Regions from separate parts of the Streptomyces sp. NPDC033966 genome, predicted to be linked through region 2. Evidence: predicted binding sites of a transcription regulator. Region 2 holds the regulator's gene; each other region holds the start of a gene.
What was found. Region 2 encodes HrcA, which represses chaperone genes, less so after heat shock. Its sites were predicted from a motif close to TTNGCACTCNGNNNNNCNGAGTGCNAA; they were not measured.
Positions count from the first base shown of each region.

Region 1: groL (chaperonin GroEL) is a predicted target of HrcA. The motif match lies at 2,613-2,639, and genes of this name have one in related genera.
Region 3: groES (co-chaperone GroES) is a predicted target of HrcA. The motif match lies at 5,161-5,187, and genes of this name have one in related genera.

Region 1 covers NZ_JBVIRQ010000017.1:111,566-121,392, reverse strand. The annotation lists gene ACZ518_RS33980 (hypothetical protein) at 1-128, shown strand, start outside; gene ACZ518_RS33975 (Uma2 family endonuclease) at 188-769, shown strand; gene groL (chaperonin GroEL) at 864-2,483, opposite strand; gene ACZ518_RS33965 (cold-shock protein) at 2,808-3,014, opposite strand; gene ACZ518_RS33960 (MoaD/ThiS family protein) at 3,405-3,680, opposite strand; gene thrC (threonine synthase) at 3,719-4,993, opposite strand; SAM riboswitch class I at 5,011-5,149, opposite strand; gene ACZ518_RS33950 (glucosyl-3-phosphoglycerate synthase) at 5,378-6,328, shown strand; gene ACZ518_RS33945 (alpha,alpha-trehalose-phosphate synthase (UDP-forming)) at 6,424-7,881, shown strand; gene ACZ518_RS33940 (hypothetical protein) at 8,697-8,924, shown strand; gene ACZ518_RS33935 (DUF6879 family protein) at 8,908-9,429, shown strand; gene ACZ518_RS33930 (helix-turn-helix domain-containing protein) at 9,435-9,827, shown strand, end outside.
Region 2 covers NZ_JBVIRQ010000006.1:152,295-162,121, reverse strand. The annotation lists gene ACZ518_RS18955 (AMP-dependent synthetase/ligase) at 1-883, shown strand, start outside; gene hemW (radical SAM family heme chaperone HemW) at 1,020-2,252, shown strand; gene ACZ518_RS18945 (Uma2 family endonuclease) at 2,353-2,931, shown strand; gene ACZ518_RS18940 (DUF3097 domain-containing protein) at 2,909-3,718, opposite strand; gene ACZ518_RS18935 (MBL fold metallo-hydrolase) at 3,747-4,478, opposite strand; gene hrcA (heat-inducible transcriptional repressor HrcA) at 4,638-5,654, shown strand; gene dnaJ (molecular chaperone DnaJ) at 5,655-6,794, shown strand; gene ACZ518_RS18920 (nitronate monooxygenase) at 6,985-8,076, shown strand; gene ACZ518_RS18915 (16S rRNA (uracil(1498)-N(3))-methyltransferase) at 8,073-8,819, shown strand; gene ACZ518_RS18910 (histidine triad nucleotide-binding protein) at 9,088-9,447, shown strand; gene ACZ518_RS18905 (ribonuclease Z) at 9,451-9,827, shown strand, end outside.
Region 3 covers NZ_JBVIRQ010000001.1:1,031,496-1,041,322, forward strand. The annotation lists gene ACZ518_RS04790 (WhiB family transcriptional regulator) at 1-93, shown strand, start outside; gene ACZ518_RS04795 (LysR family transcriptional regulator) at 232-1,149, opposite strand; gene ACZ518_RS04800 (SDR family NAD(P)-dependent oxidoreductase) at 1,336-2,109, shown strand; gene ACZ518_RS04805 (ester cyclase) at 2,183-2,875, shown strand; gene groL (chaperonin GroEL) at 2,969-4,597, opposite strand; gene groES (co-chaperone GroES) at 4,709-5,017, opposite strand; gene ACZ518_RS04820 (FtsW/RodA/SpoVE family cell cycle protein) at 5,716-7,125, shown strand; gene ACZ518_RS04825 (putative quinol monooxygenase) at 7,655-7,963, opposite strand; gene ACZ518_RS04830 (ArsR/SmtB family transcription factor) at 8,069-8,404, shown strand; gene ACZ518_RS04835 (RNA polymerase sigma-70 factor) at 9,077-9,827, shown strand, end outside.

The DNA of each region.
Region 1 (9,827 bases), on a different contig from region 2:
CCTTCACCGACGGCCGCTGCCGCGCCTGCCGCGCCGAAGCCCCCCGCCCGCCGGTCTTCACCCCGGCCCTCACCCCGGCCGAGGTACGCGCCCACGCGACCCGCGTCCGCGAAAGGAACCGCCGATGACCAGTCCGCCGCTCCACCGGCGCCGAACCCGGGCACCATGGTGTCGAGGAGGCGACCCCATGACCCCCAGCACCGACGCGCACGCCCAGATGTCCCTGACGGACTTCGAGACGCTGGCCAGCCGCGCACCCGAGACCGTCACGCTCGAATTCATCAACGGAAAGCTCGGAGTCAAGCCGTTGCCCGATCAGCGCCACGGCGCCATCGTGATGTGGCTGCTGCGCCAGTGCATGCAGCAGCGCCCGGAGCTCGCCCTCTACCCCGAGCAGGGGCTGAAGGTGGAGAGCTACCGCACCGGACGGGCCCGCGCGGACGGCGCGCTCGCGCCGTACGACCACTACGCCGCCCAGGAGGGCGAGTGGGCGGATCCCGCCGGGACGCTGATGGTCGTGGAGGTCACGTCCTTCGACCCCGACACGGACCAGCGCGACCGGCACGAGAAGCGCGCCGCGTACGCCCAGGCGGGCATCCCGTTGTACCTCCTCGTCGACCGGGACGAGGACATGCTCACCGTCCACAGCGACCCCCAGGACGGCATGTACCGGCAGTCCGTGTCGTACGCCTACGGGGAAACGGTCACCCTGCCCGCCCCCGTGCGGATCACGCTGGACACCGAGAAGCTCAAGGACTACGCCCACTGAGCCCCCGCCCCCGGGAAACGCCCGAGGGCGGCACCCCCTCCGCCAGGAAGGGGTGCCGCCCTCGTTCGAGAACAGCCGATCAGCCAGGGGCCGATCAGAAGTCCATGTCACCGCCCGGCATGCCGCCCGGAGCGGCGGCGGCCTTCTCCGGCTTGTCGGCGATGACGGCCTCGGTGGTCAGGAAGAGCGCGGCGATGGACGCGGCGTTCTGCAGCGCGGAGCGCGTGACCTTCGCCGGGTCGATGATGCCCTCGGCGATCATGTCGACGTACTCGCCGGTCGCGGCGTTCAGACCGTGGCCGACGGCCAGGTTGCGCACCTTCTCGACGACGACGCCGCCCTCGAGACCACCGTTGACGGCGATCTGCTTCAGCGGGGCCTCCAGCGCGAGCTTCACGGCGTTGGCGCCGGTCGCCTCGTCACCGGTGAGCTCCAGCTTCTCGAAGACCGAGGAGGCCTGGAGCAGGGCCACGCCACCGCCGGCGACGATGCCCTCCTCGACGGCCGCCTTCGCGTTGCGAACGGCGTCCTCGATGCGGTGCTTGCGCTCCTTGAGCTCGACCTCGGTCGCGGCACCGGCCTTGATGACGGCCACGCCGCCGGCCAGCTTCGCGAGGCGCTCCTGGAGCTTCTCGCGGTCGTAGTCCGAGTCGGAGTTCTCGATCTCGGCGCGGATCTGGTTGACGCGGCCCTGGACCTGGTCGCTGTCACCGGCACCGTCGACGATGGTGGTCTCGTCCTTGGTGATGACGACCTTGCGGGCGCGGCCGAGCAGGTCGAGACCGGCGTTCTCCAGCTTGAGGCCGACCTCCTCGGAGATGACCGTGCCGCCCGTGAGGATGGCGATGTCGCCGAGCATGGCCTTGCGGCGGTCGCCGAAGCCCGGGGCCTTGACGGCGACGGACTTGAAGGTGCCGCGGATCTTGTTGACGACCAGGGTCGACAGGGCCTCGCCCTCGACGTCCTCGGCGATGATCAGCAGCGGCTTGCCGGACTGCATGACCTTCTCCAGGAGCGGCAGCAGGTCCTTGACCGAGCCGATCTTGGAGTTGACGATCAGGATGTACGGGTCGTCGAGGGACGCCTCCATACGCTCCATGTCGGTGGCGAAGTACGCCGAGATGTAGCCCTTGTCGAAGCGCATGCCCTCGGTGAGCTCCAGCTCCAGACCGAAGGTCTGGGACTCCTCGACGGTGATGACGCCTTCCTTGCCGACCTTGTCCATGGCCTCGGCGATGAGCTCGCCGATCTGGGTGTCGGCGGCGGAGATGGAGGCCGTGGAAGCGATCTGCTCCTTGGTCTCGACATCCTTGGCCTGGGCCAGCAGGGCGGCGGAGACGGCCTCGACGGCCTTCTCGATACCACGCTTGAGGGCCATCGGGTTGGCGCCGGCGGCGACGTTGCGCAGGCCCTCGCGGACGAGCGCCTGGGCGAGGACGGTCGCGGTGGTCGTACCGTCACCGGCGACGTCGTCCGTCTTCTTGGCGACTTCCTTGACCAGCTCGGCGCCGATCTTCTCGTACGGGTCCTCGAGCTCGATCTCCTTGGCGATGGAGACGCCGTCGTTGGTGATCGTGGGGGCGCCCCACTTCTTCTCAAGGACGACGTTGCGACCCTTGGGGCCAAGGGTGACCTTGACGGCGTCGGCGAGCTGGTTCATGCCACGCTCGAGACCGCGCCGGGCCTCCTCGTTGAACGCAATGATCTTGGCCATGTGAAGTGGTCCTCCCGGACAGGGGTGGATTGCTCCGGACCGCGCCCGCGCCCGCGACGGACGGCCTGCGGATCCGGCGGTTCCGTCCCGCCGGGTCCTGCGGGCCTCACCGGCCCGGTCCTCGTTTTAGTAGCACTCTCACCGGGAGAGTGCTAACGCAATGATTAGCACTCGACCCCCACGAGTGCAAGCGGCTTCAGGCAACACGCGGGTGACACGGCGGTGACGCGGGGCGACACGCAGGAGGGGCCCACATCCCTGTCCAGGATGTGGGCCCCTCGAGCGTCTGTGCGTGCGTCGGTGGCCGATCGCGTTCGCTCCGACTCAGCCGGCCGCGAGCTTGACCATGTCCGCCTGCGGACCCTTCTGGCCCTGCGAGATCTCGAACTCGACCCGCTGACCCTCTTCAAGGGTGCGGTATCCGTCCATCTGGATGGCGCTGTAGTGGACGAACACATCCGCACCACCGTCGACCGCGATGAAGCCGTAGCCCTTCTCCGCGTTGAACCACTTGACGGTGCCCTGAGCCATGCCTAACTCCCCTATTACTGGCCCTTGCGCGGGACCGCACTTCGCGGTCCCGGGTCAGAACTTGCGCCGGAACGCCTCGACCGCGGCTGAATGTATCCGCACCGGTGCTGTCTGCAACAGGTCAATCCGACGAGAAATCTGGACACGCGGAAACCTTGAAATAGGGTGAAAACTTGGCATATTCCAGGGCAACTCGGGCCAGACAAGCCTCACCAAAGGCCCAAAAGGAACGCGCATGTTGACTCAATGTCAACCATCCGTCGGCCCGCTCATATGCGGCGGGCAAGAACAGCGGAGGGGACTGCCCCAACTCTACCGCGCCCAATCAAGCAGAATTGCCCCCTCCGCTTTTAGCGGAGGGGGCAATTCTGATTTCAACGCGTCGTCCGGTCAGCCTCCGGCGACGGCCGGGATGATCGAGACGCCGGCGCCGTCCGGCGTCGCCGCCTGCAGGCCCCCCTCGAAGCGCACGTCGTCGTCGTTGACGTAGACGTTCACGAAGCGGCGCAGCTTGCCCTGGTCGTCCAGGACGCGCGCGGCGATGCCCGGGTGGTTCTTCTCCAGGGACTCGATGACCTCGGCGAGGGTCGCGCCCTCGGCCGGGACCTCGGCCTTGCCGCCGGTGTAGGTGCGCAGGATGGTGGGGATGCGGACGTTGACGCTCATGGCGCTACCGCCTTTCCGGATGTGTCAGGGGGGAAGAGTCAGGCCAGGCCGGCGGCGCGGAACGCGTCCAGGCTCGGGCGGATGGTGGCGGTCTGGCCACTGTCCGCGGCCACCGCCTCCAGGGTCTTGAGGCCGTCACCGGTGTTCAGGACCACGGTGGTCAGTGCCGGGTCGAGCTGCCCGTTCTCGATGAGCTTCTTCGTCACGCCGACGGTCACGCCGCCCGCGGTCTCGGCGAAGATGCCCTCGGTGCGCGCCAGGATCTTGATGGCCTCGACGACCTGCTCGTCGTTGACGTCCTCGACGTAGCCGCCGGTGCGCCGCGCGATGTCCAGGACGTACGGGCCGTCCGCCGGGTTGCCGATGGCCAGGGACTTGGCGATGGTGTTCGGCTTCTGCGGGCGGACCACGTCGTGGCCGGCCTTGAAGGCGGTGGACACCGGGGAGCAGCCCTCGGCCTGGGCGCCGAAGATCTTGTACGGCTTGTCCTCGACGAGGCCGAGCTTGATCAGCTCCTGGAGACCCTTGTCGATCTTCGTCAGCTGGGAGCCGGACGCGATCGGGATGACGATCTGGTCGGGCAGCTGCCAGCCGAGCTGCTCGCAGATCTCGTACGCCAGGGTCTTGGAGCCCTCGCCGTAGTAGGGGCGCAGGTTGACGTTGACGAAGCCCCAGCCCTCGCCCAGCGGGTCGCCGATGAGCTCGGAGCAGAAGCGGTTGACGTCGTCGTAGTTGCCCTCGATGCCGACGAGGTCGCCACCGTAGACACCGGCCATGACGACCTTGCCCTGCTCCAGGTCGTGCGGGATGAACACGCAGGAGCGGAAGCCGGCCCGGGCGGCCGCGGCGCCGACGGCGCCGGCCAGGTTGCCGGTGGAGGAGCAGGACAGGGTGGTGAAGCCGAAGGCGCGGGCGGCCTCGACGGCGATGGCCACGACGCGGTCCTTGAAGGAGTGCGTCGGGTTGCCGGAGTCGTCCTTGACGTAGAGCTTGCCGGTGACGCCCAGCTCCTTGGCCAGGTTCTCGGCGTCCACGAGCTTGGTGAAGCCGGGGTTCAGGTTCGGCTTGGAGGCCACGTCCACCGGGACGGGCAGCAGCGGCGCGTAGCGCCAGATGTTGTTCGGGCCGGCCTCGATCGCGGCGCGCAGGGCCTCCGGGTCGCCGAGCGGGAGCTCGTAGGCGACTTCCAGGGGGCCGAAGCACTCGACGCAGGCGAAGATGGGGCCGAGCTCGAAGCGGGTACCGCACTCGCGACAGGAAAGTCCGGTGGCGGGTCCGAGGTCGACAGAGGTGGCGACAGTCTGTGCAGCCATGATGGCGAGGCCCTTTCTCCTCATCTTCCCCATGGCGCACTTCGCCATGAGACGGAATTGGCACCTTCCCTAGCCGGGGCCTCGCGCTGGCGAGAACCGACTGGAGGGTTGCCGGGGCTTCAACGGGCCGTGTCCCTCTGCCCCTCTGGATGAGCGGTATGGCACCGGACACACGCGCTCTGTGGCGCGCCGGTGCGTTTGTGCGCGGGACCCCCGGCATGCGGTGGTCTCTCGCGTTGTTCAAGACTGTAACCGAAGGGACGGGTGGTTGAGACAGCCGTCCGAACCGCGAGATGGATCACAATTCGGCCCAAATCAGCCGAGTGCCGCAGAGTGCCGTAGAGACCGCGGAACCCGCGGAGAGAAGCGCAGGGAGTGCTGAGAGTGCTGGATGAGGTGGAGCGCTGGCTGGCAGACCGCTCCTGGTCCGCCGCCGACCGACCGCTCGACCAGCTGCTCGACCGGAAACGGGCGGCCGGGACGACGGTGAGCGTGGTGCTGCCCGCGCTCGACGAGGAGGCCACCGTCGGGGAGATCGTCGAGATCATCCGGCGCGACCTGATCGAGGCCCCGCCCGTCCCCCTGGTGGACGAGCTGGTGGTCGTCGACTCCGGCTCCACCGACCGTACGGCCGAGGTCGCGGCCAAGGCCGGCGCGCGGGTCGTCCACCGGGACGGGATCCTGCCCCGGATCCCGGCCCTGCCCGGCAAGGGCGAGGTGCTGTGGCGCTCCCTGCTCGCCACCACCGGGGACGTCGTCTGCTTCGTCGACGCCGACCTGCGGGACTTCGACTCCGCCTTCGTCTCCGGGATCGTCGGACCGCTGCTCACCGACCCCCAGGTGCAGTTCGTCAAGGCCATGTACGACCGCCCGCTCGGGGACGCCCCCGGCCAGGGCGGGCGCGTCACGGAGCTGGTCGCCCGCCCGCTCCTCAACCTCCACTGGCCCCAGCTGGCCGGCTTCGTCCAGCCGCTGGGCGGCGAGTACGCCGTACGCCGCTCCCTGCTGGAACGCCTGCCCTTCCCCGTCGGGTACGGGGTGGAGCTGGGCCTGCTGGTGGACGCGCTGCACACGGTCGGGCTGGACGCACTGGCCCAGGTGGACGTGGGGGTCCGGCTCCACCGGCACCAGGACGGGCAGGCGCTGGGCCGGATGGCCGCCGCGATCTACCGCACCGCGCAGCTGCGGCTCTCGCGCGGGCACCTGGTACGGCCGGAGCTGACGCAGTTCGAGCGGGGGCCGGACGGGTTCGTGCCGCGCACGTACGCCGTGGACACGGAGGAACGGCCGCCGATGGCCGAGATCGAGGAGTACGCCGTCCGGCGGGTGGCGTGAGGGACGCCCCGAGCCGGCCACGGCGTGACCAGCACGTGACGAACCGGACATTTCCCGGACGTTTGAGCGAGCGGGCCCCGGGCTAGGTTCGCGGCATGGCTTCTCAGGTACTCGTCGCCGCCAACCGCGGCCCGCTCTCGTACGCCCTCGCCGCCGACGGCACCCTCAGCGCCCGGCGCGGCGGAGGCGGCCTCGTCTCCGGCCTGTCCGCGGCGCTCGCGGCCCAGCCGGAGGCCCTGTGGATCTGCGCGGCCCTGTCCGAGGCCGACCGGGAGGCGGTCCGCCGGGGCGTCTCCGAACCCGGTGTCCGGATGCTGGACATCGATCCCGCCGTGTACGACGACGCGTACAACGGCATCGCGAACTCCGTGCTCTGGTTCACCCACCACCACCTGTACGACGTCCCCCGCGAACCCGTCTTCGACGCGGAATTCCGCCGGCGCTGGGACTCGTACACCGCCTACAACCGGGCCTTCGCCGAAGCCCTGGCCGAGGAGGCCGCCGAAGGTGCGTCCGTCCTGGTCCAGGACTACCACCTCGCCCTGGTCCCGGGAGCCCTCCGCGAACTCCGCCCCGACCTGCGGATCGCACACTTCACGCACACGCCGTGGGCGTCGCGGGAGTTCCTGGACATGCTCCCGGACGACATCAGGAAGGACCTGGTGTGGGGGATGCTGGGGGCGGACCGGCTGGGGTTCCACACGGAGACCTGGGCGCTCAACTTCGTCACCGGCGCCACCATGGACGACGAGCGCGGCATCGCGGACTCGTCCATCCCCCGGAACAGCAGCCCCGGGGTCAACCACCGCAGGATGACGGCGAACGGCTGGTACGGGGAGAAGCGGTTCACCACGGTGACCGCCTACCCCCTCGGGGTGGACGGCGACGACCTGCGGTCGCTCGCCCACCGGCCGGAGGTCGACGACAAGCTGGCCGCGCTGCGCGCGGAGGTCGGCGACCGCAAGACGATCGTCCGCGTGGACCGCACCGAACTGTCGAAGAACATCCTGCGCGGGCTGCTCGCCTACCGGGAGCTGCTGACCACCCACCCCGAGTGGCGGGGCCGCGTGGTCCACCTGGCGTCCGCCTACCCGTCCCGGCAGGACCTGAAGGTGTACCGGGACTACACGGAGGCCGTGCGCGAACTGGCCGAGGAGATCAACGCGGAGTTCGGCACGGAGGACTGGCAGCCGGTCCTCGTGTCCGTCCAGGACGACTTCGCCCGCTCCCTGGCCGCGTACCGGCTGGCCGACGTGGCCCTGATCAACCCCGTGCGCGACGGGATGAACCTGGTCGCGAAGGAGATCCCCGTGGTGTCGGAGGCGGGCTGCGCGCTGGTGCTGTCCACCGGGGCGGGGGCGTACGAGGAACTCCGCGAGGACGCCCTGACGGTCAACCCGTACGACGTCACGGCCACGGCCGCCGCCCTCCACGAGGCCCTCACGATGCCGGACGCGGAACGCGCCGAACGCACGAAGCGCCTGGCCGCATCCGCCACGGCCCTCCCCCCGGCGGCCTGGTTCGAAGCCCAGCTGGCGGCACTGCGGGGGTAGGTCGGCTCGCGGCGCGGGCCCGCCATCTCCCCCGCCCCCCGGGGCGGGGCGGTGGCTGCCCACCCGCCCCCGGGTGCGGGTGGGTGGGTGGGTGGGTGGGTGGGTGGGTGGGTGGGTGGGTGGGTGGGGAGCGGTGTTCTGGCTGGGCGGTCTCATAGCCGGTTTGGGGGTTTCCCGTCAGTCCCATCGTCCTTCCGTGTCGTGCCGGTCCCTCAAGGGCGCTCCCTTCGGTCGCGTCGCTACGCGATGTCGCTTCGCTCCACCCTTGACCGACCGACCCGCCCCGGAAAGCCGAAAGACTGCCGGGAAACCCCCAAAAGAACGGCACGGTCCAGAGGAGGAGGGGCGGGTTCTCTCAGCGGTCAGGCGACGGGGCCGGGCGTCGGCTGGCCGGGCATCCGGGCCCTCAAGAGCCGGGATCCCGGGCCGGGGGCGCGACTGTGCGCACGAGAGGTCGACCAGAGCGACCTCCGGAGCCCCCAGGCGCACCAGATCGCTACGCGCTCCTCATGTCTCAGCGTCCGACGACCGCCTTGGGCCGATACCCGCACCGAAATGTTGATCGGAGATGCCTCAGGGTCCGACAGGTCGTCTGGCCCACAGACGCGATGCGTCACGGAGGGGACTCCTCGATGAGGTAGGCGAGCCAACGCCTGATTGTCCAGGTGAGAGTCAAACCCTTCTGGAACGAGCGAGTCACCCGCCAGGGTGAGGACGCATTCGGTGCGCAAGTTCGTGCAAGTTCGGTGCATCCGATGGTGTCTGCGGAGCAAGCTTCCACACAGCGAACGTCAGCCCCGAGCGAGGAGGACACCATGGCTCTGCGGAAGCTTGGCAAGGACCCTGAGAGCAAGGACGGCGGCTCGCCCACGATCTACCTCGACGACGCCACGGACACGTACCTGGTGCAGGGGTTCAAGGTGACGGACGCGGAGCGCAGGCAACTGATGGACATCCCGGATCACGAAGATGTCATCGAGCTGCCGCGACGCATGGCGCAGTACTTCTTGGAGGTTAAGGGTGCCGATGGTCCCGTCGTTTGAGGAGCTCCTGGCTTCGACGGAGCACAGCGCGATCCATCTGGAGATGCGGGACGGCTACATGGAGTCCGACCCCAGCTTCGTCGCCTGGCAGCAGGGGTTTCGCGACCTGCCCGAGGACAACGACCCGGAGTTCCGCCCGTGGCTCAAGTGGGTTCGGAAGGCCACGGACAGGGGCGTCGCGATTCGGCGGGCCCGCGTGTTCTCCATTCCGGAATCGGACTACCTCCGCTTCGAACACCACGTCTCGGACGCCAACGTCAAGGCGGGAGAGCAGATCAGGTGGCTGGCCCGCCGCAACGCGACTGACATCGCTTTCCCGGGCAATGACTTCTGGGTGTTCGACAACAGGACTGTGCTCGTCCTGCACTTCGACGGGAACGGAGAGCCCGCTCCGGGGGAGTGGTTGGAGATGACAGAGGATCCGACGGTCCTCAAGCTGTGCACCAGCGCGTTCGAAGCCGTCTGGGACCGGGCGACACCGCACGCGGAGTACCAGCCCACCTAGCGCCTGTGAACACATCACCTTCATCGGCAGTCCAAGACGCCCGTGCTGCTCTCGGCAGACGGCTGCGAGAGATTCGCAAGCCGACCGGCCTGACAGCACGGGCGTTGGCCACGCGTGCCGGCTGGAGTGAGTCCAAGGCGTCTCGCATCGAGAACGGCAGGACGCCGCCCTCTGACCGAGACCTACTCGCCTACGTCACCATCTGCGGAGTCCCGGAGGAGTACGAAGACCTGCGTGCCACTGCCCACGGCATCGACGAGATGTACGTGGAGTGGAAGCGTTTGCAACACGCCGGCCTCAAGCACGGCCAAGAGGCCCATGTCCCGCTGTACGCCCGCACGAGCCGCTTCCGCATCTACGAGCCCGGCGTGATCCCGGGTCTCCTTCAGACGGCCGAC
Region 2 (9,827 bases):
CCGCCGCACCGGCCGGGCCACCGCCCCCTTCGCGCTCTCCGCCAAGCACAAGATCGCCGACACGCTCGTCTACTCCAAGCTCCGCGAGGCCTTCGGCGGCCGCCTGCGCGCCGCCGTCTCCGGCGCCTCGGCCCTGGCCCCCGAAATCGGCTACTTCTTCTCCGGCGCCGGCATCCACATCCTGGAGGGCTACGGCCTCACCGAGTCCAGCGCGGCCTCCTTCGTCAACCCCGGCGAGGCCTACCGCACCGGCACGGTCGGCAAGCCGCTCCCCGGCACCGAGGTCCGCATCGCCGACGACGGCGAGGTCATGCTGCGCGGCCCCGGCATCATGCAGGGCTACCACGGCCAGCCCGAGAAGACCGCCGAGGTCCTCGAGAGCGACGGCTGGCTGCACACCGGCGACATCGGCGAGCTCTCCCCGGACGGCTACCTGCGCATCACCGACCGCAAGAAGGACCTGATCAAGACCTCCGGCGGCAAGTACGTCGCCCCGGCGGAGATCGAGGGCCAGTTCAAGGGGATCTGCCCGTACGTGTCGACCATCGTCGTCCACGGCGCCGACCGGAACTTCTGCTCCGCCCTGATCGCCCTCGACGAGCCCGCCATCCTCGGCTGGGCCGCCGAGAGCGGCCTGGAGGGCAAGACGTACGGGGAGGTCCTCGCCGCGCCGGAGACCAGCCGGCTGATCGAGACCTACGTACAGACCCTCAACGAGAACCTCCAGCGCTGGCAGACGATCAAGAAGTTCCGGATCCTGCCGCGCGACCTCGACGTCGAGCACGGCGACCTCACGCCCAGCCTCAAGCTGAAGCGGCCGGTCGTCGAGCGCGAGTTCAAGCACCTCATCGAGGAGATGTACGAGGGCTCCCGGGAGGCCTGACGCCTGGCGGCGAGCCGCACGGGGCGGGGCGGCGGCGCGGCCGCCGCCCCGCCGGCCCCGCACGCCGTGAGCCCCGTCCCGGCGGTCCGTCCGGCACGGGGCCGCCGGGCCACGGCGAGTGCGGGACAATGGGCACATGCCTTCCGCACTGCCCGATGGTGACCCCATGCCCGAAGACGGCTCGCTGCCGTCGCACGCCCTGGAGGGCGCCGGGGAGCGGCCGCTCGGGTTCTACCTGCACGTCCCGTACTGCGCCACCCGCTGCGGGTACTGCGACTTCAACACCTACACCGCCACCGAGCTGCGCGGCACCGGCGGCGTGCTCGCCTCCCGGGAGAACTACGCCGACACCCTGATCGACGAGGTGCGCCTCGCCCGCAAGGTGCTCGGCGACGACCCGCGCGCCGTGCGGACCGTCTTCGTCGGCGGCGGCACGCCCACGCTGCTGCCCGCCGGGGACCTCGTACGCATGCTCGCGGCGATCCGCGACGAGTTCGGGCTGGCCGAGGACGCCGAGGTCACCACCGAGGCCAACCCGGAGTCCGTGAACACGGAGTACCTGGCCGAGCTGCGCGCAGGCGGCTTCAACCGGATCTCCTTCGGCATGCAGAGCGCCAAGCAGCACGTGCTCAAGATCCTCGACCGCACCCACACCCCCGGCCGCCCCGAGGCCTGCGTGGCCGAGGCGCGCGCGGCGGGCTTCGACCACGTCAACCTCGACCTGATCTACGGCACCCCCGGCGAGTCCGACGACGACTGGCGGGCCTCCCTGGAGGCCGCGCTCGGCGCCGGGCCCGACCACATCAGCGCGTACGCCCTGATCGTCGAGGAGGGCACCCAGCTGGCCCGCCGGATCCGCCGCGGCGAGGTCCCGATGACCGACGACGACGTGCACGCCGACCGGTACCTGATCGCCGACGAGGTCATGGAGCGGGCCGGCTACTCCTGGTACGAGGTCTCGAACTGGGCCACCTCCGAGGCCGGCCGCTGCCTGCACAACGAGCTGTACTGGCGCGGCGCCGACTGGTGGGGCGCCGGCCCCGGCGCCCACTCGCACGTGGGCGGGGTGCGCTGGTGGAACGTGAAGCACCCCGGCGCCTACGCGGCCGCCCTCGCCGAGGGCCGCTCACCGGGCGCGGGGCGCGAGCTCCTCTCGGAGGAGGACCGGCGGGTCGAGCGCATCCTGCTGGAGCTGCGCCTCGTCGACGGCGTCCCCCTGTCCCTGCTGGCCCCCGCGGGCCTGGCGGCCTCCCGCCGCGCCCTGGCCGACGGCCTGCTGCAGGCGGGCCCGTACGAGGCCGGCCGCGCGGTCCTGACCCTGCGGGGGCGGCTGCTGGCGGACGCGGTGGTGCGGGACCTGGTGGACTGATCTCCCGCCCGGGTGAATCCCCCCGTAACGGGGCTCGCCCTGCCTACGCTGTCCGTAGGCTGCCGCCGACAGTACGCGGCGGATGTGGAGGACCACGGAGATGACCGCTGTGGACGAGCATGGGATGGCCAAATTCTTCGAGGGGTTCGAGCCTCCCGAGGGCGTTAAGGCCGAGCTCCTCCGGGGGGAAATCGTGATGATGGCCGGTCCCGATCTGGTGCACAACCTGATCGTGGAGGACGTGCAGGACCAGATCCCGCGCAAGCGGTGGGTACGGCTCCAGACCCAGGACGTCGACATCGTCGACGAGGCGAGCGAGCCCGTTCCCGACCTGGTGGTCCTGGATCGCGAGGCGAACCCGGGGTCGGGACGCCTCCTGCCATCGCAACTGATCACGTTGGTGGTGGAGGTCGTCTCGAAGACCAGCGTCGACAGGGATTACGTGGTCAAGCGCTCGATCTACGCCGCCGGGAAGGTGCCTGCTTATCTGATCATCGACCCGATCGCTGCGCAATGCGTCCTGCTGACCATCCCGGTCGGCAAGGGGGACGATGCCGACTACCGATCGCAACGGCTGTCGAAGTTCGGCGAGTCGGTGCCGCTGGAGCCGCTCGGCATCGAGCTGGATACGAGTGAGTTCGGCACCTTCCAGGGCGTTAGGCCTCACCGCTACCCGTGACGAAATCGATCAGCTCCTCCACCCGCCCCAGCAGCGTCGGCTCCAGGTCGCGGTAGGACGTCACGCGGGACAGGATGTGCTGCCAGGCGGCCCCGGTGTTCTCCGGCCAGCCCAGGGCCCGGCAGACGCCCGTCTTCCAGTCCTGGCCGCGCGGCACCTCGGGCCACGCCCGGATGCCCAGCGCCGACGGCTTCACCGCCTGCCAGACGTCCACGTACGGGTGGCCCACCACCAGCACGTCCGGGCCCGTCACCGAGGCCGCGATCCGGGACTCCTTCGAGCCCGGCACCAGGTGGTCCACCAGGACGCCGAGACGGGCGTCGGGACCCGGGGCGAACTCCGCGACCACCGCCGCCAGGTCGTCGACGCCCTCCAGGTACTCCACCACCACGCCCTCGATCCGCAGGTCGTCGCCCCAGACCCGCTCGACCAGCTCGGCGTCGTGCCGCCCCTCCACGTAGATCCGCCCCGCCCGCGCCACCCGGGCCCGCGCCCCCGGGACGGCGACCGAGCCCGAGGCCGTACGGGCCGGCGCGGCCGGGCCCCGCGCGGGGCGGGTCAGGGTCACCACCGCGCCGTCCAGCAGGAAGCCGCGCGGCTCCAGCGGGAACACCCGGCGCTTGCCGAAGCGGTCCTCCAGGGTCACCGTGCCCGCCTCGCAGGCCACCACCGCGCCGCAGAAGTCCGTACCCGCCACCTCGACCACCAGGTCCGGGTCCGCCGGCACCTCCGGCACGGGCTTGGCGCGCTTCCACTGCGGGGTCAGGTCGGGGGAGTACTCACGCATCCGGCCGACACTAGGAGAGCCGGCGCGCTCACGCCCCCGACACGCCGAACCGGGCCGCCAGTGTGTCGCGTTGCGCACGCACGAAGTCCGCGTCCACCAGCGCTCCGTGACCCGGCACGTACACCGCGTCGTCGCCGCCCAGCGACAGCAGCCGGTCCAGGGCGGCCGGCCACTGGCCCGGCACCGCGTCCGAGCCGGCCTGCGGCTCCCCGGACTCCTCGACCAGGTCCCCGCAGAACACCGCCTCCCGCTCGCCCGGTACGAAGACCGCCAGGTCGTGCTCGGAGTGCGCGGGCCCCACGTTCGCCAGGAGCACCTGGACCCCGCCCAGCTCCAGGGTCCACTCGCCCGACACCAGGTGCCGGGGCGCCTGGAGCAGGTCCGCCGCCTCGGTGGCCTCCGCCTCCGCCAGGCCCTGCCGGAACGCGCTCACCCGCACTTCCTCGCGGCCCGTCGGGGTCGACAGCAGCCGGTCCAGGCCGACCGCCCCGAAGAACTCGGCGCCCGCGAAGGCCGCCCCGCCCAACACGTGGTCGAAATGTCCGTGTGTGAATGCGATATGGGTCACGCGGCGACCCGTCAGCCGCTCCGCCTCCGCCCGCACCTGCGCACCCTCGCGCACCGACGATCCGGGGTCGATCAGCAGCACCGAATCGTCCCCCACCACCAGCCCCACGGTGCAGTCCCACACCGGGAGCCGTCGCCGGCCCACCCGTCCGGTGACCCGTTCCCAGCCTGCCTCTTCCCAACGCACGTCCATGCGGTGACGCTACCCTGGCGGGCCGCCCTTGCCTGTGGCGTACTACCCGGCCGTACACTGACCGGGGGATCTCTGGCACTCACACGCGCAGAGTGCCAACAAGCCAGGACCGGCCCCGACGGCCTGACAGACGACCGACCGCATCCGGAGGTGTGCGCGATGCTCAGCGAACGCAGACTCGAGGTACTGCGCGCCATCGTCCAGGACTACGTCGGGACGGAGGAGCCCGTCGGCTCCAAGGCCCTCACCGAGCGGCACAAGCTCGGCGTCTCGCCCGCCACCGTGCGCAACGACATGGCCGTGCTGGAGGAGGAGGGCTACATCGCCCAGCCCCACACCAGCGCCGGCCGGATCCCCACGGACAAGGGCTACCGCCTCTTCGTCGACAAGCTGGCGGGCGTCAAGCCGCTGTCGACGCCCGAGCGCCGGGCCATCCAGAACTTCCTCGACGGCGCCGTCGACCTCGACGACGTCGTCGGCCGCACGGTACGGCTGCTCGCGCAGCTCACCCGGCAGGTCGCCGTCGTCCAGTACCCGTCGCTGAGCCGCTCCACCGTGCGGCACGTCGAGCTGCTGTCGCTGGCCCCGGCCCGGCTGATGCTCGTACTGATCACCGACACCGGGCGGGTCGAGCAGCGGCTCGTCGACACCCAGACCCCCTTCGGCGAGAACTCCCTCGCCGACCTGCGGGCGCGTCTGAACAGCCGGGTCGTCGGCCGTCGCTTCACCGACGTGCCGCAGCTGGTGCAGGACCTTCCGGAGTCGTTCGAGATCGACGACCGGGCGACCGTCAAGGCCGTCCTCGCCACCCTTCTCGAAACGCTGGCCGAGGAGGCGGAGGAGCGGCTGATGATCGGCGGCACCGCCAACCTCACCCGCTTCGGACATGATTTTCCCTTGACCATCAGGCCCGTGCTCGAAGCGCTGGAGGAGCACGTCGTGCTCCTGAAGCTGCTGGGCGAGGCCGGTGAGTCGGGGATGGCCGTAAGGATCGGTCACGAGAACGCCTACGAGGGACTCAACTCCACGTCGGTCGTGTCCGTCGGCTACGGTTCGGGCGGCGAAGCAGTCGCCAAACTCGGCGTGGTCGGACCGACCCGCATGGACTACCCCGGAACGATGGGAGCGGTACGCGCAGTGGCACGTTACGTCGGACAGATCCTGGCGGAGTCGTAAGTGGCCACGGACTACTACGCCGTACTCGGCGTGCGCCGCGACGCATCGCAGGACGAGATCAAGAAGGCCTTCCGCCGCCTCGCCCGTGAACTCCACCCGGACGTGAACCCGGACCCGAAGACGCAGGAGCGCTTCAAGGAGATCAACGCGGCCTACGAGGTCCTCTCGGACCCGCAGAAGAAGCAGGTCTACGACCTCGGCGGCGACCCGCTGTCCTCCTCGGGCGGCGGTGGCGGCGCGGGCGGCTTCGGAGCGGGCGGCTTCGGCAACTTCTCCGACATCATGGACGCCTTCTTCGGCCAGGCCTCGCAGCGCGGCCCGCGCTCGCGGACCCGCCGCGGCCAGGACGCCATGATCCGTCTGGACCTGGAACTGGACGAGGCCGCCTTCGGCACGACCAAGGACATCCAGGTCGACACGGCCGTCGTCTGCGGCACCTGCTCCGGCGAGGGCGCCGCCCCCGGCACCTCGGCGCAGACCTGTGACATGTGCCGCGGCCGCGGTGAGGTCTCCCAGGTGACCCGGTCCTTCCTGGGCCAGGTCATGACCTCGCGCCCCTGCCCGCAGTGTCAGGGCTTCGGCACCGTGGTCCCGACCCCGTGCCCCGAGTGCGCGGGCGACGGCCGGGTCCGCTCCCGCCGCAGCCTCACCGTCAAGATCCCCGCCGGTGTCGAGAACGGCACCCGGATCCAGCTCGCGGGCGAGGGTGAGGTCGGCCCCGGCGGCGGCCCCGCCGGCGACCTCTACGTGGAGATCCACGAGCTGCCGCACGCGACCTTCCAGCGGCGCGGCGACGACCTCCACTGCACGGTCACCATCCCCATGACGGCCGCGGCCCTGGGCACCAAGTGCCCGCTGGAGACGCTGGACGGCATGGAGGAGATCGACATCCGGCCCGGCACCCAGTCCGGCCAGGCCATCCCGCTGCACGGGCGGGGCGTCACCCACCTGCGCGGCGGCGGCCGCGGCGACCTGATCGTCCACGTCGAGGTCACCACCCCCGGCAAGCTGGACGCCCAGCAGGAGGAGCTGCTGCGCCAGCTCGCGAAGCTGCGCGGCGAGGAGCGGCCGATGGGCCAGTTCGCCCCCGGCCAGCAGGGCCTGTTCAGCCGCCTGAAGGACGCGTTCAACGGCCGCTGAGGCCGGCCCGAGGCAGGCCCGAGGTCTGCTCGGGGCACTCGCACGAGCCCGGTCCGGGGACGCCCCGGACCGGGCTCCGTGCTTCCCGGGACACCGCCCACGGCGATTCCCGGACATGCCGGGGAAGCGGACTATGCCAGGCGAATGCGACGGTTCGGCGCGGTGGCCGGGACGTGGCACGATGCAGTCCATGTCCTCCGCACCGAACGGTCTCCCCCAGTACCCGATCGTGCAGGCTCCCATGGCGGGCGGCGTCTCCTGCCCGCCGCTCGTCGCCGCCGTGTGCGAGGCCGGCGGGCTCGGCTACCTGGCCGGCGGCTACAAGACCGCCGACGGCATGTACCAGGAGATCAAGCAGACGCGCGGCCTCACCCGGCGGCCCTTCGGCGTGAACCTCCTCATGCCGCAGAACGGCTACGTCGACCCGGCCGCCGTCGAGACCTACCGCGGGCAACTGGCCGGCGAGGCCGGCTGGTACGAGGTCTCGCTCGCCCCCGAGGACACCGTCGGCAACAGCGACGACGGCTACGAGGCGAAGCTGGCCATCCTGCTGGAGGACCCCGTCCCGGTGGTCTCCTTCACCTTCGGCACGCCCGCGCCCGACGTGCTCGCCCGCCTGCGCGGGGCGGGTACCCGTACCGTCGTGACCGTCACCTCGGTCGACGAGGCCCGCTCCGCGCAGGCGGCGGGCGCCGACGCCGTCTGCGTCCAGGGCGTCGAGGCGGGCGGACACCAGGGCACCCACCGCGACGACCCGGAGGCCGACGGCACGGCGGGCGTCGGCCTGCTCGCGCTGGTCGCGCAGGTACGGGAGGTCGTGGCCCTGCCCATCACGGCGGCGGGCGGCCTGATGCGCGGGGCGCAGATCGCGGCGGTGCTGGCGGCGGGAGCGGACTCGGCGCAGCTCGGCACGGCCTTCCTGGCATGCCCGGAGTCGGGCGCGCACCCGCTGCACAAGAAGGCCCTGACCGACCCGATGTTCCCGCACACGGAACTGACCCGGGCCTTCTCGGGCCGGCCCGCGCGGGGCCTGGTCAACCGCTTCATGCGGGAGCACGGGCCGTACGCCCCGGCCGCCTACCCCCAGGTCCACCACATGACCGCGGGGCTGCGCAAGGCGGCCGCGGCGGCCGGCGACCCGCAGGGCATGTCCCTGTGGGCGGGCCAGGGCCACCGGCTGGCGCGGGCGCTGCCGGCCGGGGAGCTGGTGGAGGTGCTGGCGGCCGAACTGGCCGAGGCGCAGAACGCGTTGAACGCAATGCAGATGAGGAGAACGTCATGACGGCCCCCGTGTTCGTGGTCGAAGAGGTTCCGGCGGGGCCGGAGTTCGTGCTGGACGGCCCCGAGGGGCGGCACGCGGTGTCCGTGAAGCGGCTCAACCCGGGCGAGGACGTGGTCCTCACGGACGGGCGCGGCCGGTGGGCGGAGGGCGTGGTCAAGGCGGCCGAGGGCAAGGACCGGCTGGTGGTCACGGACCTGGAGACCGTGCTGGAGGAGCCGGAGCCCGACGTCCGGATCACCGTGGTGCAGGCGCTGCCGAAGGGCGACCGGGGCGAGGTGGCGGTCGAGACGATGACGGAGACCGGCGTCGACGCCATCGTGCCGTGGCAGGCCTCGCGGTGCATCACGCAGTGGCGCGGCGACCGTGGGGCGAAGTCCCTGGCCAAGTGGCGTTCCACGGCACGGGAGTCGGGCAAGCAGTCGCGCCGGGTCCGGTTCCCGGAGGTGGCCGAGGCGATGTCCACGAAGCAGGTGGCCGCGCTGCTGGCACAGGCCGATCTGGCGGTGGTGCTGCACGAGGACCGCGACACCCCGTCCGCGGCGCTGGCGACGGCGCCGCTGCCGGAGAAGGGGTCGGTGGTGCTGGTGGTCGGCCCCGAGGGCGGGGTCTCGCCGGAGGAACTGGCGGCCTTCGCCGAGGCCGGCGCCCGGCCGTACCGCCTGGGCCGCTCGGTCCTGCGCACGTCGACGGCCGGCACGGCGGCGACGGCCGTTTTGCTGGCGCGTACGGGACGCTGGTCGTAGCCCGCCCCGTCGCCCTGGGCCGGGGGTGCGGTCCCGCTGCGCGAAATCCAGCCCCGCCGGCGTTTGAGGCGCGGGGGTCTGGGGGCGGAGCCCCCATGGGGTCCGGGGCGGAGCACCTGGGGGTACCTCCCAGCGGTAGCTGGGGGAGGAACGGTGGAAGGGCGGGTAGGGGACCGGCCCCGCGCAGCGGCGTACCGGACCCCGCCCGGCCCGGGCAAGGGCACGGGTAGCATGCCCCCGACCGATCATCGTCACGGGAGGCGCAGCAATGGCCGGGGAACCCCAGGCGGACTGCCTGTTCTGCAAGATCGTCGCGGGCAAGGTGCCGGCGACCGTGGTCCGGGAGACCGAGACCACCGTCGCCTTCCGGGACATCAACCCGCAGGCGCCGACGCACGTGCTCGTCATCCCGAAGGTGCACCACCCCGACGCGGCCTCCCTCGCCGCCGCCGAGCCGGGCGTGATCGCCGACATACTGCGTGAGGCCGGGCAGATCGCCGCCGACGAGAAGATCGCCGACCAGGGCTACCGGGTCGTGTTCAACACGGGCGCCGGCGCGGGCCAGACCGTCTTCCACGCGCACCTGCACGTCCTGGGCGGCCGCGGCCTCCAGTGGCCGCCCGGATAAGCCGTGTCCGTACGCGAGTTCGTGGTCCTCGGCACTGCCAGCCAGGTCCCCACCCGGCACCGCAACCACAACGGCTACCTGCTGCGCTGGGACGGCGAGGGCATCCTCTTCGACCCGGGCGAGGGCACTCAGCGGCAGATGCTGCGGGCCGGGGTCGCGGCACATGACATCAACCGGATCTGCGTCACGCACTTCCACGGCGACCACAGCCTCGGGCTGGCCGGGGTGATCCAGCGGATCAACCTCGACCAGGTCCCGCACCCCGTGACGGCGCACTACCCGGCCTCGGGGCAGAAGTTCTTCGACCGGCTGCGGTACGCCACCGCCTACCGGGAGACCGTGGCGCTGCGGGAGGAGCCGGTCGCCGCGGACGGGGTGCT
Region 3 (9,827 bases), on a different contig from region 2:
CTCACCGAGGACGAACGCGAGGAGCTGATGGGCCGCGCACGGCACCGGCTGATCCCCGCCTCCAGCACCATCGGCCCCGTCCCGCCGCACTGACGGCCGACCCGCCCGGAGCGCACGCCCACCCGAAAAGACATCCGAAGGAACGTTCCCTCAGATCCGCGCGCGCTCCCGGGCGTGGCGCCACGACTCGGGTCCGGGCCGTCACCCGTCCGGCCGTACGCCCCCGTACGGTCAGCGGGCGGCGGCCCGCACCAGCTCACCCAGGGTCGCCGCGACCGCCGGTACGCGCGCCAGGTCCGGCAGCGTCAGCGCCACGACCTCCCGCTCCACGGCAGGCTCCACGGCCAGGGTGCTCACGCCCTTCGCCCGTACGGACTCCACCGCCAGCTCCGGCAGCACCGCCACCCCCAGCCCCGCCCCGACCAGCCCGACCACGGCGGGGTAGTCGTCGGTGGCGAAGTCGATCCGCGGAGTGAAGCCCGCGCTCTCGCACACCTCCACCAGATGGCGGCGGCAGCGCGGACAGCCCGCGATCCACGGCTCGTCGGCCAGCTCGGCCATCCCCACCCGCTCCGCGCCGGCCAGCCGGTGGCCCTCGGGGACCAGCCCGACGAGCCGGTCGGTCAGCAGCGGGGTGACCACCAGGTCCTCCCACTCGGCCGCGCTCCCGGCCGCCCCCGCCGCTGGCCCGTCCGCGCCGTAGCGGAAGGCGAGCGCGACGTCGCAGTCGCCCTCGCGCAGCATCTCCACCGACCTCGGCGGCTCCGCCTCGACCAGGGAGATCCGCGTACCCGGGTGCTCGGCACGCATCGCCGCCAGCGCCGTGGGGACCAGCGTGGAGCTGCCGCTCGGGAAGGAGACCAGCCGGACCCGGCCCGCCCGCAGCCCGGCGATGGCCGCGACCTCCTCCTCGGCGGCCGTCAGCCCGGCCAGGATCCCGGCGGCGTGCCGCACCAGGGCCTCGCCGGCCTGGGTCAGCCTCATCTCGCGGCCGGCGCGCACCAGCAGCGGGGTCCCGGCCGACTGCTCCAGGGCCTTCATCTGCTGGGAGACGGCGGGCTGGGTGCAGCCGAGCTCGCGGGCGGCGGCGGAGAAGGAACCGGTCCCGGCGACAGCGCGCAGGATCCGGAGGTGGCGTGCCTCGATCACCCTTCGAGCATAAGACCGGCTTTGACCGCGACGCCAATCCCCCAGCCACCGCTTTGGGAAGCGCGCCCGCGCGACCCTGCGCGCGCGGGCGCGCCGCAGGGCGCGCCGCGGGGCCCGGCGAACACGGGATCGCACGCACGTACCCGCGGAGGCACGCGAGTCGCCACGGGCGGCTATTTTGCGCACATGACGACTGCGCTGATCACTGGATCCACGGCGGGCATCGGCGCCGCCTTCGCCCGGCGGCTCGCCTCCCAGGGCCACAACCTCGTACTGGTGGCCCGCGACACCGAGCGGCTCGCCGAACAGGCGACCGAGCTGCACGACCGGCACGGCATCGAGGCCGAGGTACTGGCCGCCGACCTCTCCACCGAGGAGGGCATCAAGGCGGTCGAGACCCGCCTCGGCGACCGTACGCACCCGGTGGACCTGCTCGTCAACAACGCGGGATTCGGCAACAAGGGCCGCTACCTGGAAGTCTCCATGGCCGACGAGCTGACCATGCTGAAGGTGCACATCGAGGCGGTGCTGCGGCTGACCTCGGCGGCGACGGAGTCGATGCGCTCGCGCGGCCGCGGCGGGGTCGTCAACGTGGCCTCGGTCGCCGCCTTCGTGCCGCGCGGCACCTACGGCGCCAGCAAGGCCTGGGTCGTGCAGTTCACCCAGGGCGCGGCGCGGGACCTCGCCGGGTCCGGGGTCCGCCTGATGGCCCTGTGCCCCGGCTTCGTGCGGACCGAGTTCCACGAGCGGGCCGGCATGGGCACGGACAACATCCCGGGCTGGCTGTGGCTCGACGCGGACAAGCTGGTGGCCGCGGCGCTGGCCGACCTGGCGCGCGGCAAGACCGTGTCGATCCCGGACCCGCGCTACAAGGCGCTGATGGGCGTGGTGAAGCTGACGCCGCGCGGGCTGCTCGGCGGGGTGTCCTCCCGTACGGGCCGCAAATACGGGCCCCAGTGACCCGCCGGTAGACCGGGCCGAACGGGTGAATTCTCCCTAAACTGGACATGTCCACCCAGCACGGGAGCCCACCATGACATTCGTACAACTGGTTGATTACAGGACCCACCAGCCCGAGGCGATGAACGACCTGCTGGACAAGTACGTCGCCCAGAGCCAGGGCAAGCGCACGGTCACCCACAGCATCGTGGCCAAGGACCGCGAACAGACGGACCACTACGTGAACTTCGTCGAGTTCCCTTCGTACGAGGAGGCCATGAAGAACTCCGACCTCCCCGAGACGGACCGGATGTTCCACGAGATGATGGCCTTGTGCGACGGCATGCCGACGTTCACCAACCTCGACACGGTCCGCGACGAGCACCTCAACACCCTGCTGGTGAACCGGATGTACGACGACATCGCGATGAAGGGCGACATGTCCGTCATCGAGGAGATCTTCGCCCCGGACTACCACGACCACGACATCTCCAACCCCGAGGACAAGCACGGCTACGCCGCGATCCGCGATGACACCGAGATGTGGCGCGCCGCCTTCGACTTCACCTTCACCCGTGACGTCCAGATGGCGCAGGACGACTACGTCACCACGCTGTGGACCTGGACCGGCACGCACAAGGGCGAGTTCATGGGCGTCGCCCCCACCGGCAAGTCCTGCACGATGACCGGCACCACGGTCTTCCGATGTCAGGACGGCCTGATCAAGGAAGGCTGGTGGCACTACGACGCCATCGCCGTGATGCGGCAGCTGGGCGTCATGGAGTGACGGCCGCTCAGGCGGCCCCGGCAGACGGGAAGGCCCCCGTCCCACCGTGTGAACGGCGGGGCGGGGGCCTTCTCGTCGAAGCGCGCGGACGCGTCAGTGGCTGTGGCCGTGACCGTGGCCGTGACCGGCGTCGGCCTCTTCCTCGGCCGGCTTCTCGACGACCAGGGTCTCGGTCGTGAGCAGCAGGGAGGCGATGGAGGCGGCGTTCTCCAGGGCGGAGCGGGTGACCTTGACCGGGTCGATGACGCCGGCCTTGACCAGGTCGCCGTACTCGCCGGTGGCGGCGTTGAAGCCCTGGCCCTTGTCGAGCTCGGAGACCTTCGAGGTGATGACGTAGCCCTCGAGGCCGGCGTTCTCGGCGATCCAGCGCAGCGGCTCGACGGCGGCGCGGCGGACCACGGAGACGCCGGTGCCCTCGTCGCCGGTCAGGCCGAGGTTGCCCTCCAGGACCTTGACGGCGTGGACGAGCGCGGAGCCACCGCCGGAGACGATGCCCTCCTCGACCGCGGCGCGGGTGGCGGAGATGGCGTCCTCAAGGCGGTGCTTCTTCTCCTTGAGCTCCACCTCGGTGGCGGCGCCGACCTTGATGACGCAGACGCCGCCGGCGAGCTTCGCCAGGCGCTCCTGCAGCTTCTCGCGGTCCCAGTCGGAGTCCGTGGACTCGATCTCGGCCTTGATCTGGTTGACGCGACCGGCGACTTCCTCGTGGCTGCCGCCACCGTCGACGATGGTCGTGTCGTCCTTGGAGATGGTCACGCGGCGCGCGGAACCGAGGACGTCCAGACCGGCCTGGTCGAGCTTGAGGCCGACCTCCTCGGCGATGACGGTGGCACCGGTGAGGGTGGCCATGTCCTGGAGCATCGCCTTGCGACGGTCACCGAAGCCGGGGGCCTTGACGGCGACCGCGTTGAAGGTGCCGCGGATCTTGTTGACGACGAGGGTGGAGAGGGCCTCGCCCTCGACGTCCTCGGCGATGATCAGCAGCGGCTTGGAGCCACCCGCCTGGATGACCTTCTCCAGCAGCGGCAGGAGGTCCTGGATGGAGGAGATCTTGCCCTGGTTGATCAGGATGTACGGGTCGTCGAGGACGGCCTCCATACGCTCCTGGTCGGTGACCATGTAGGGGGACAGGTAGCCCTTGTCGAAGGCCATGCCCTCGGTGAACTCGAGCTCCAGGCCGAAGGCGTTGGACTCCTCGACGGTGATGACACCGTCCTTGCCGACCTTGTCCATCGCCTCGGCGATGAGCTCGCCGACCTGCGAGTCCTGCGCGGAGAGCGCGGCCACGGCGGCGATGTCGGACTTGTCCTCGATCGGGCGGGCGGTCGCGAGGAGCTCCTCGGACACAGCCTTGACCGCGGCGTCGATGCCCTTCTTCAGGGCGGCCGGGGAGGCGCCGGCGGCGACGTTGCGCAGACCCTCGCGGACGAGCGCCTGGGCCAGCACGGTGGCGGTGGTGGTGCCGTCACCCGCGATGTCGTTGGTCTTGGTCGCCACCTCCTTCACGAGCTGCGCGCCCAGGTTCTCGTACGGGTCGTCCAGCTCGACCTCGCGGGCGATGGTGACGCCGTCGTTGGTGATGGTGGGGGCGCCGAACTTCTTGTCGATGACGACGTTGCGGCCCTTGGGGCCGATCGTCACCTTGACCGTGTCGGCAAGCTTGTTGACGCCGCGCTCGAGGGCGCGACGGGCGTCCTCGTCGAACTTCAGGATCTTCGCCATGGGAGCGGTTCAGCCCTCTCGAAAACTCGGGTTTAACGAACCGCGCCCCTCGCCGCCCGGCAATCAGCGGGGTGACCAGGGGCGCAGCTCAAGCAAACTTCTTGAAGCGAATTACTTCTCGACGATCGCGAGCACGTCGCGGGCCGAGAGGACGAGGTACTCCTCGCCGCTGTACTTCACTTCGGTGCCGCCGTACTTGCTGTACAGCACGACGTCGCCGACGCTGACGTCCAGCGGGAGACGCTGGCCGTCCTCGAAGCGGCCCGGGCCGACCGCGAGGACGACGCCCTCCTGGGGCTTCTCCTTCGCGGTGTCCGGGATGACCAGGCCGGAGGCCGTGGTCTGCTCGGCGTCGAGCGGCTGGACCACGATGCGGTCCTCAAGCGGCTTGATGGCAACCTTGGAGCTGGCGGTCGTCACGATCCGACCTCCCCCTTCGGAGATCCGGGGTTAACTGTCTGAGGTGGCGACCAGGTCGATCCGTCGTCGCGGGTGCCGGACCTGCCTGTCGCTGTGTTGGCACTCACCGGGGGCGAGTGCCAGGTGTGACACTATTCCGGCGATTAGCACTCGGTCAAGCGGAGTGCCAACACGGTCCGCTGGTTCCACGCATTCCGGCCGCCGAACCCCCCGTTCGGCTGAACCCCGACCCGACGGGGAGCCCCCCGCCGAGCGCCGGGGCCGGAGGAGCCTCTGCCCGGTATGTGAGGCTTGGTACGCGCGCATCCTCGTGGTCGAAGAGGAAGAGAACCTGGCCGAATCCCTCCGCCAGGGCCTGCTCGACCTGATGCCCCCGGCCCATCCCGACCGGCCGGGCCGGCGAGCACGACGAGGCCGAGGGGCTCGACGCCGGCGCCGACGACTACCCCACCAAGCCCTTCTGAGGGCTTCGGAAGGAACCATGGGGAGGACATCAACGTCGTAGATGATATGAAGATAAAGCGCCTCATTGCCGAGCAGATCGGTCCCCGGTCGACCACTGCGACGACCCCGGGTGCACCGGACGCCGCGCCGACCTCTTCTTCCTCCCCTTCCCCTGCTTCCCCCGTGTCGCCCCCGTCATCCGCCCCGCCCCCGCCGCAGCCCGAGACGGGCGCCATCGACGGCGGCGGTATCCCGTGCGTGGACTGAGGCCCCGGACGGTGGCGGGCGCCCGCCGCCGCACCGAAGCGCTCCTGCTGCTCCTGGTCATCGGCATCGCCGTCTTCGGCCACGTCAGCGCCGGGCTCGCCATGAACGGCGAGCTGCCGCAGCACCTCACCAGCTTCGTCATCAGCATGACGCTGCTGTCACTGGTGGGACACCTGGGCATCCGCCGGTTCGCGGCGTACGCGGACCCGCTGATCTTCCCGCTCGCGATGCTGCTGACCGGGCTGGGGCTGGTGCTCATCCACCGGCTCGACCAGGGCTACATCGAGCGGTGGAACTCCGTGGCCAACGCGCCCGACCAGCTGATGTGGACGGTGGTCGGGGTCGCCGCCTGCATCCTGGTGGTGGCACTGCTGCGCGACCACCGGCTGCTCCAGCGCTTCATCTACATCACGATGGCCGTCGCGCTGGTGCTGCTGATCGCGCCGGCGTTCTTCGGTGCGGACACGTACGGCGCCAAGCGCTGGATCATCCTCTTCGGCTTCTCGCTCCAGCCCGGCGAGTTCGTGAAGATCATGATCGCGATCTTCTTCGCGGGGTACCTGGTCATCCACCGCGACTCCCTGGCCCTGACCGGCCGCAAGTTCCTGGGTCTGCGACTGCCGCCGATGCGCCAGCTCGGGCCGATCATCACCGTGTGGATCCTGTCGCTGCTCGTCCTCGTCTTCGAGCGCGACCTCGGCACCTCGCTGATCTTCTTCGGCGTCTTCGTCGTGATGCTGTACGTGGCCACCGAGCGCACCAGCTGGATCGTGTGCGGCCTGCTGATGGCGGCCGTGGGCGCCTTCGTCGTGGGCTCGACGGAACCCCACGTCAAGGCACGCGTCGCCGCCTGGCTGAACCCCCTGGCGATCTACTCCCCGAACCCTCCGCAGGGCCTGAACTCGGAGCAGTCCGCCCAGGCCCTGTTCAGCTTCGGCACGGGCGGCGTCTCGGGCACCGGCCTGGGGATGGGGCACCCGGAGCTGATCAAGTTCGCGGGGCGCAGCGACTTCATCCTGACGACGGTGGGCGAGGAGCTCGGCCTGGCCGGGGTCATGGCCGTACTGATCATCTACGCCCTGCTCGTACAGCGGGGCCTGCGCATGGCGCTGGCCGCGCGGGACCCGTTCGGCAAGCTGCTGGCCGTGGGCCTGGCGGCGGCACTGGCACTCCAGGTCTTCGTGGTCGCCGGCGGCGTGACGGGCCTGATCCCCCTGACCGGCAAGGCCCTCCCCTTCCTGGCGAAGGGCGGCTCGTCACTGCTGGCCAACTGGATCATGATCGCCCTGCTCCTCCGCATCAGCGACAGCGCGGAACGCCAACGCGAAGCCGACGCGATGGGCCCGGCGGAAACGACGATCACCCCGGTGGTGGCGGCGGGGGCGGGGGTGCGCTGAGGGGCGGGGTTTCGGCGGGGCGGTCTCGCAGCTGGCTTGGGGGTTTCCCGTCAGTCCCATCGTCCTTCCGGTTCGGGCCGGTCCCTCAAGGGCGCTCCCTTCGGTCGCGTCACTTCGTGATCGCCTTCGGCGACCCTTGACCGACCGACCCGCCCCGGAAAGCCGAAAGACTGACGGGAAGCCCCCAAAAGAACGGTCACGGGGCAGGAGGAGAGGGGCGGGTCCGTCAGCGATGAGGCGAGGGGCCGGGCCTCGGCCCGCCGGGCATCCGAGCCCCTGGATGCCGGATTCCGGGGCGAGGTGCGGCTATGCGCACGAGAGGTTGATCAGAGCGACCTGCGACGCCCCCGAGCGCCCCAGATCGCTACGCGCTTCTCATTTATCGGCGTCCGTCGACCGTCCGGGGCTGATACCCGCGCCAGAGGACGAACAGAGCAGCCCAGGGATCGGATGGGCGCCTGAGATCGCTACGCGCTCCCCTGATCTCGGCGGCCGGCGGCCGTCCGGGGCTGATGGGCACAGCAGACGGCTAGTGGCCGTGAGGGCTGCGCATGTCCACGAAGCGGATCTCCAAATCGGTGGCCAGGTAGTCCATCCGACGCTCCCAGAAGTCCTGCAGGTGCGGAAGCGCCAGGTGGGCGTCCAGGTCGGCCTGGCTGCGCCACACCTCGTAGAACACGAAGACGCCGGGCTCCTCGCGGTCCTCGTGGAAGTGGTACTCCAGGCAGCCGGGTTCCTGCCGGGTGGGCTCGACGAAGGAGAGCAGGAGCTCCCTGAGCTCTTGTGCACGTTCGGGCTTGGGGCGGGCGACGCCAATGAGTGTGACGAGCTGGTCCATCAGGTTTCTCCCCCACAGATAGGTACGACTGTCTTCGTACCTATCGGACGCTAGCAGTCGGCGGAGGTAAGATCCAATCCATACCTACGGGAGGAGGTCGCCGCCATGCCCGACGACGAGGGTCACCCGACCGTCGAGGAGATCGAGCTCGGCAGAGTGCTGTCCGCACTCGCCGACCCCCTGCGCCGCCGCGTGGTGCGCGAGCTGGCAGTCGCCCCCGAGGGCACGGCGCGCACCTGCGCCTCCTTCTCGCTGCCGGTCTCGAAGGCGACGGTCACCCACCACTTCCGCACCCTGAGGGAGGCCGGCCTGATCCGCCAGGTCGACCGGGGCAATAGCCGGATGGCGGGCCTGCGTCGAGCCGACATCGAGGCCCGCTTCCCCGGACTCCTCGCCATCCTGACGGCCGAGCCGGCCGGCGATGACCGGGTAGCGGTCTGACGCATCCACTTCCGTCCGCCCCCTGACGGGGCCATCAGCCCCGGACGGCCGCCGGCCGCCGAGATCAGGGGAGCGCGTAGCGATCCGACGCGCCCATGCGTCACCCGCGCTGCTCTGTTCGTCCTCTGGTGCGGGTATCAGCCCCGGACGGTCGTCGGACGCCGAGACGGCAGGAGCGCGTAGCGATCTGGGGCGCTCGGGTGCTCCGGAGGTCGCTCTGATCAACCTCTCGTGCGCATTGCCGCACCTCGCCCCGGAATCCGGCATCCAGGGGCCCGGATGCCCGGCGGGCCAGCACCCGCCCCCTCGCCTCATCGCTGACGGACCCGCCCCTCCCCTCCTGCCCCGTGACCGTTCCTTTGGGGGCTTCCCGTCAGTCTTTCGGCTTTCCGGGGCGGGTCGGTCGGTCAAGGGTCGCCGAAGGCGATCACGAAGTGACGCGACCGAAGGGAGCGCCCTTGAGGGACCGGCACGACACGGAAGGACGATGGGACTGACGGGAAACCCCCAAACCAACCCTGAGACCGCTCAAGGGGCTACCGCTCCCCCTCCCCCGCACCACCCTCATGTGACGCGCGCCACAAGGTGTGCGGTGCGGTGGCTGTCACAAAGCAGTGGGGTACGGCGTCGTATGGCCGACACGGTCACGATGAACGAACAGGAGACCCGCACATGAGCGAGGACGGCCGTCCCGACCCTGCCACCGAGGCGTTCGTCAGGCACCGCAAGCTGCTGTTCACCGGTGCCTACGAGATGCTCGGCTCGGCCGCGGACGCGGAGGACGTCCTCCAGGAGACCTGGCTGCGCTGGTCGGGGGTCGACCTCGGGACGGTGCGGGAGCCGCGCGCGTACCTGGTCCGGATCGCGACCCGGCAGGCGGTCGAACGGCTGCGCGCACTGAACCGGCGCAAGGAGCAATACGTGGGCCCCTGGCTGCCCGAACCGTTGCTCACCGCGCCGGACGTGGCCGAGGACGCCGAGCTCGCCGACAGCGTCTCGATGGCGATGATGCTGGTCCTGGAGACGCTGGCGCCGACCGAGCGGGCGGTGTTCGTCCTGCGTGAGGTGATCGGCCTGGGGTACGAGGAGATCGCGGAGGCCGTGGAGAAGAGTCCGGCGGCGGTCCGCCAGATCGCCCACCGGGCGCGCTCGCACGTGGCCGCGCGCCGGCCGCGCGGTGTCGTCTCCGCGACCGAGACCCGGGCCGCCCTCGGCGCCTTCCGGCGGGCGCTGGAGACGGGTGACCTCCGGGGTCTGCTCGACCTCCTCGCGCCGGACGTCGTCGCCCTGAGCGACGGCGGCGGCATCAAGCAGGCCGTGCCGCGGCCGGTCGTGGGCGCGGAGAAGGTGGCCCGGCTGCTGGCCGCCGGCGTCGCCGCCCTCGGCCCGCTGATGACGGCGGAGCCGACCCGGGTCAACGGGC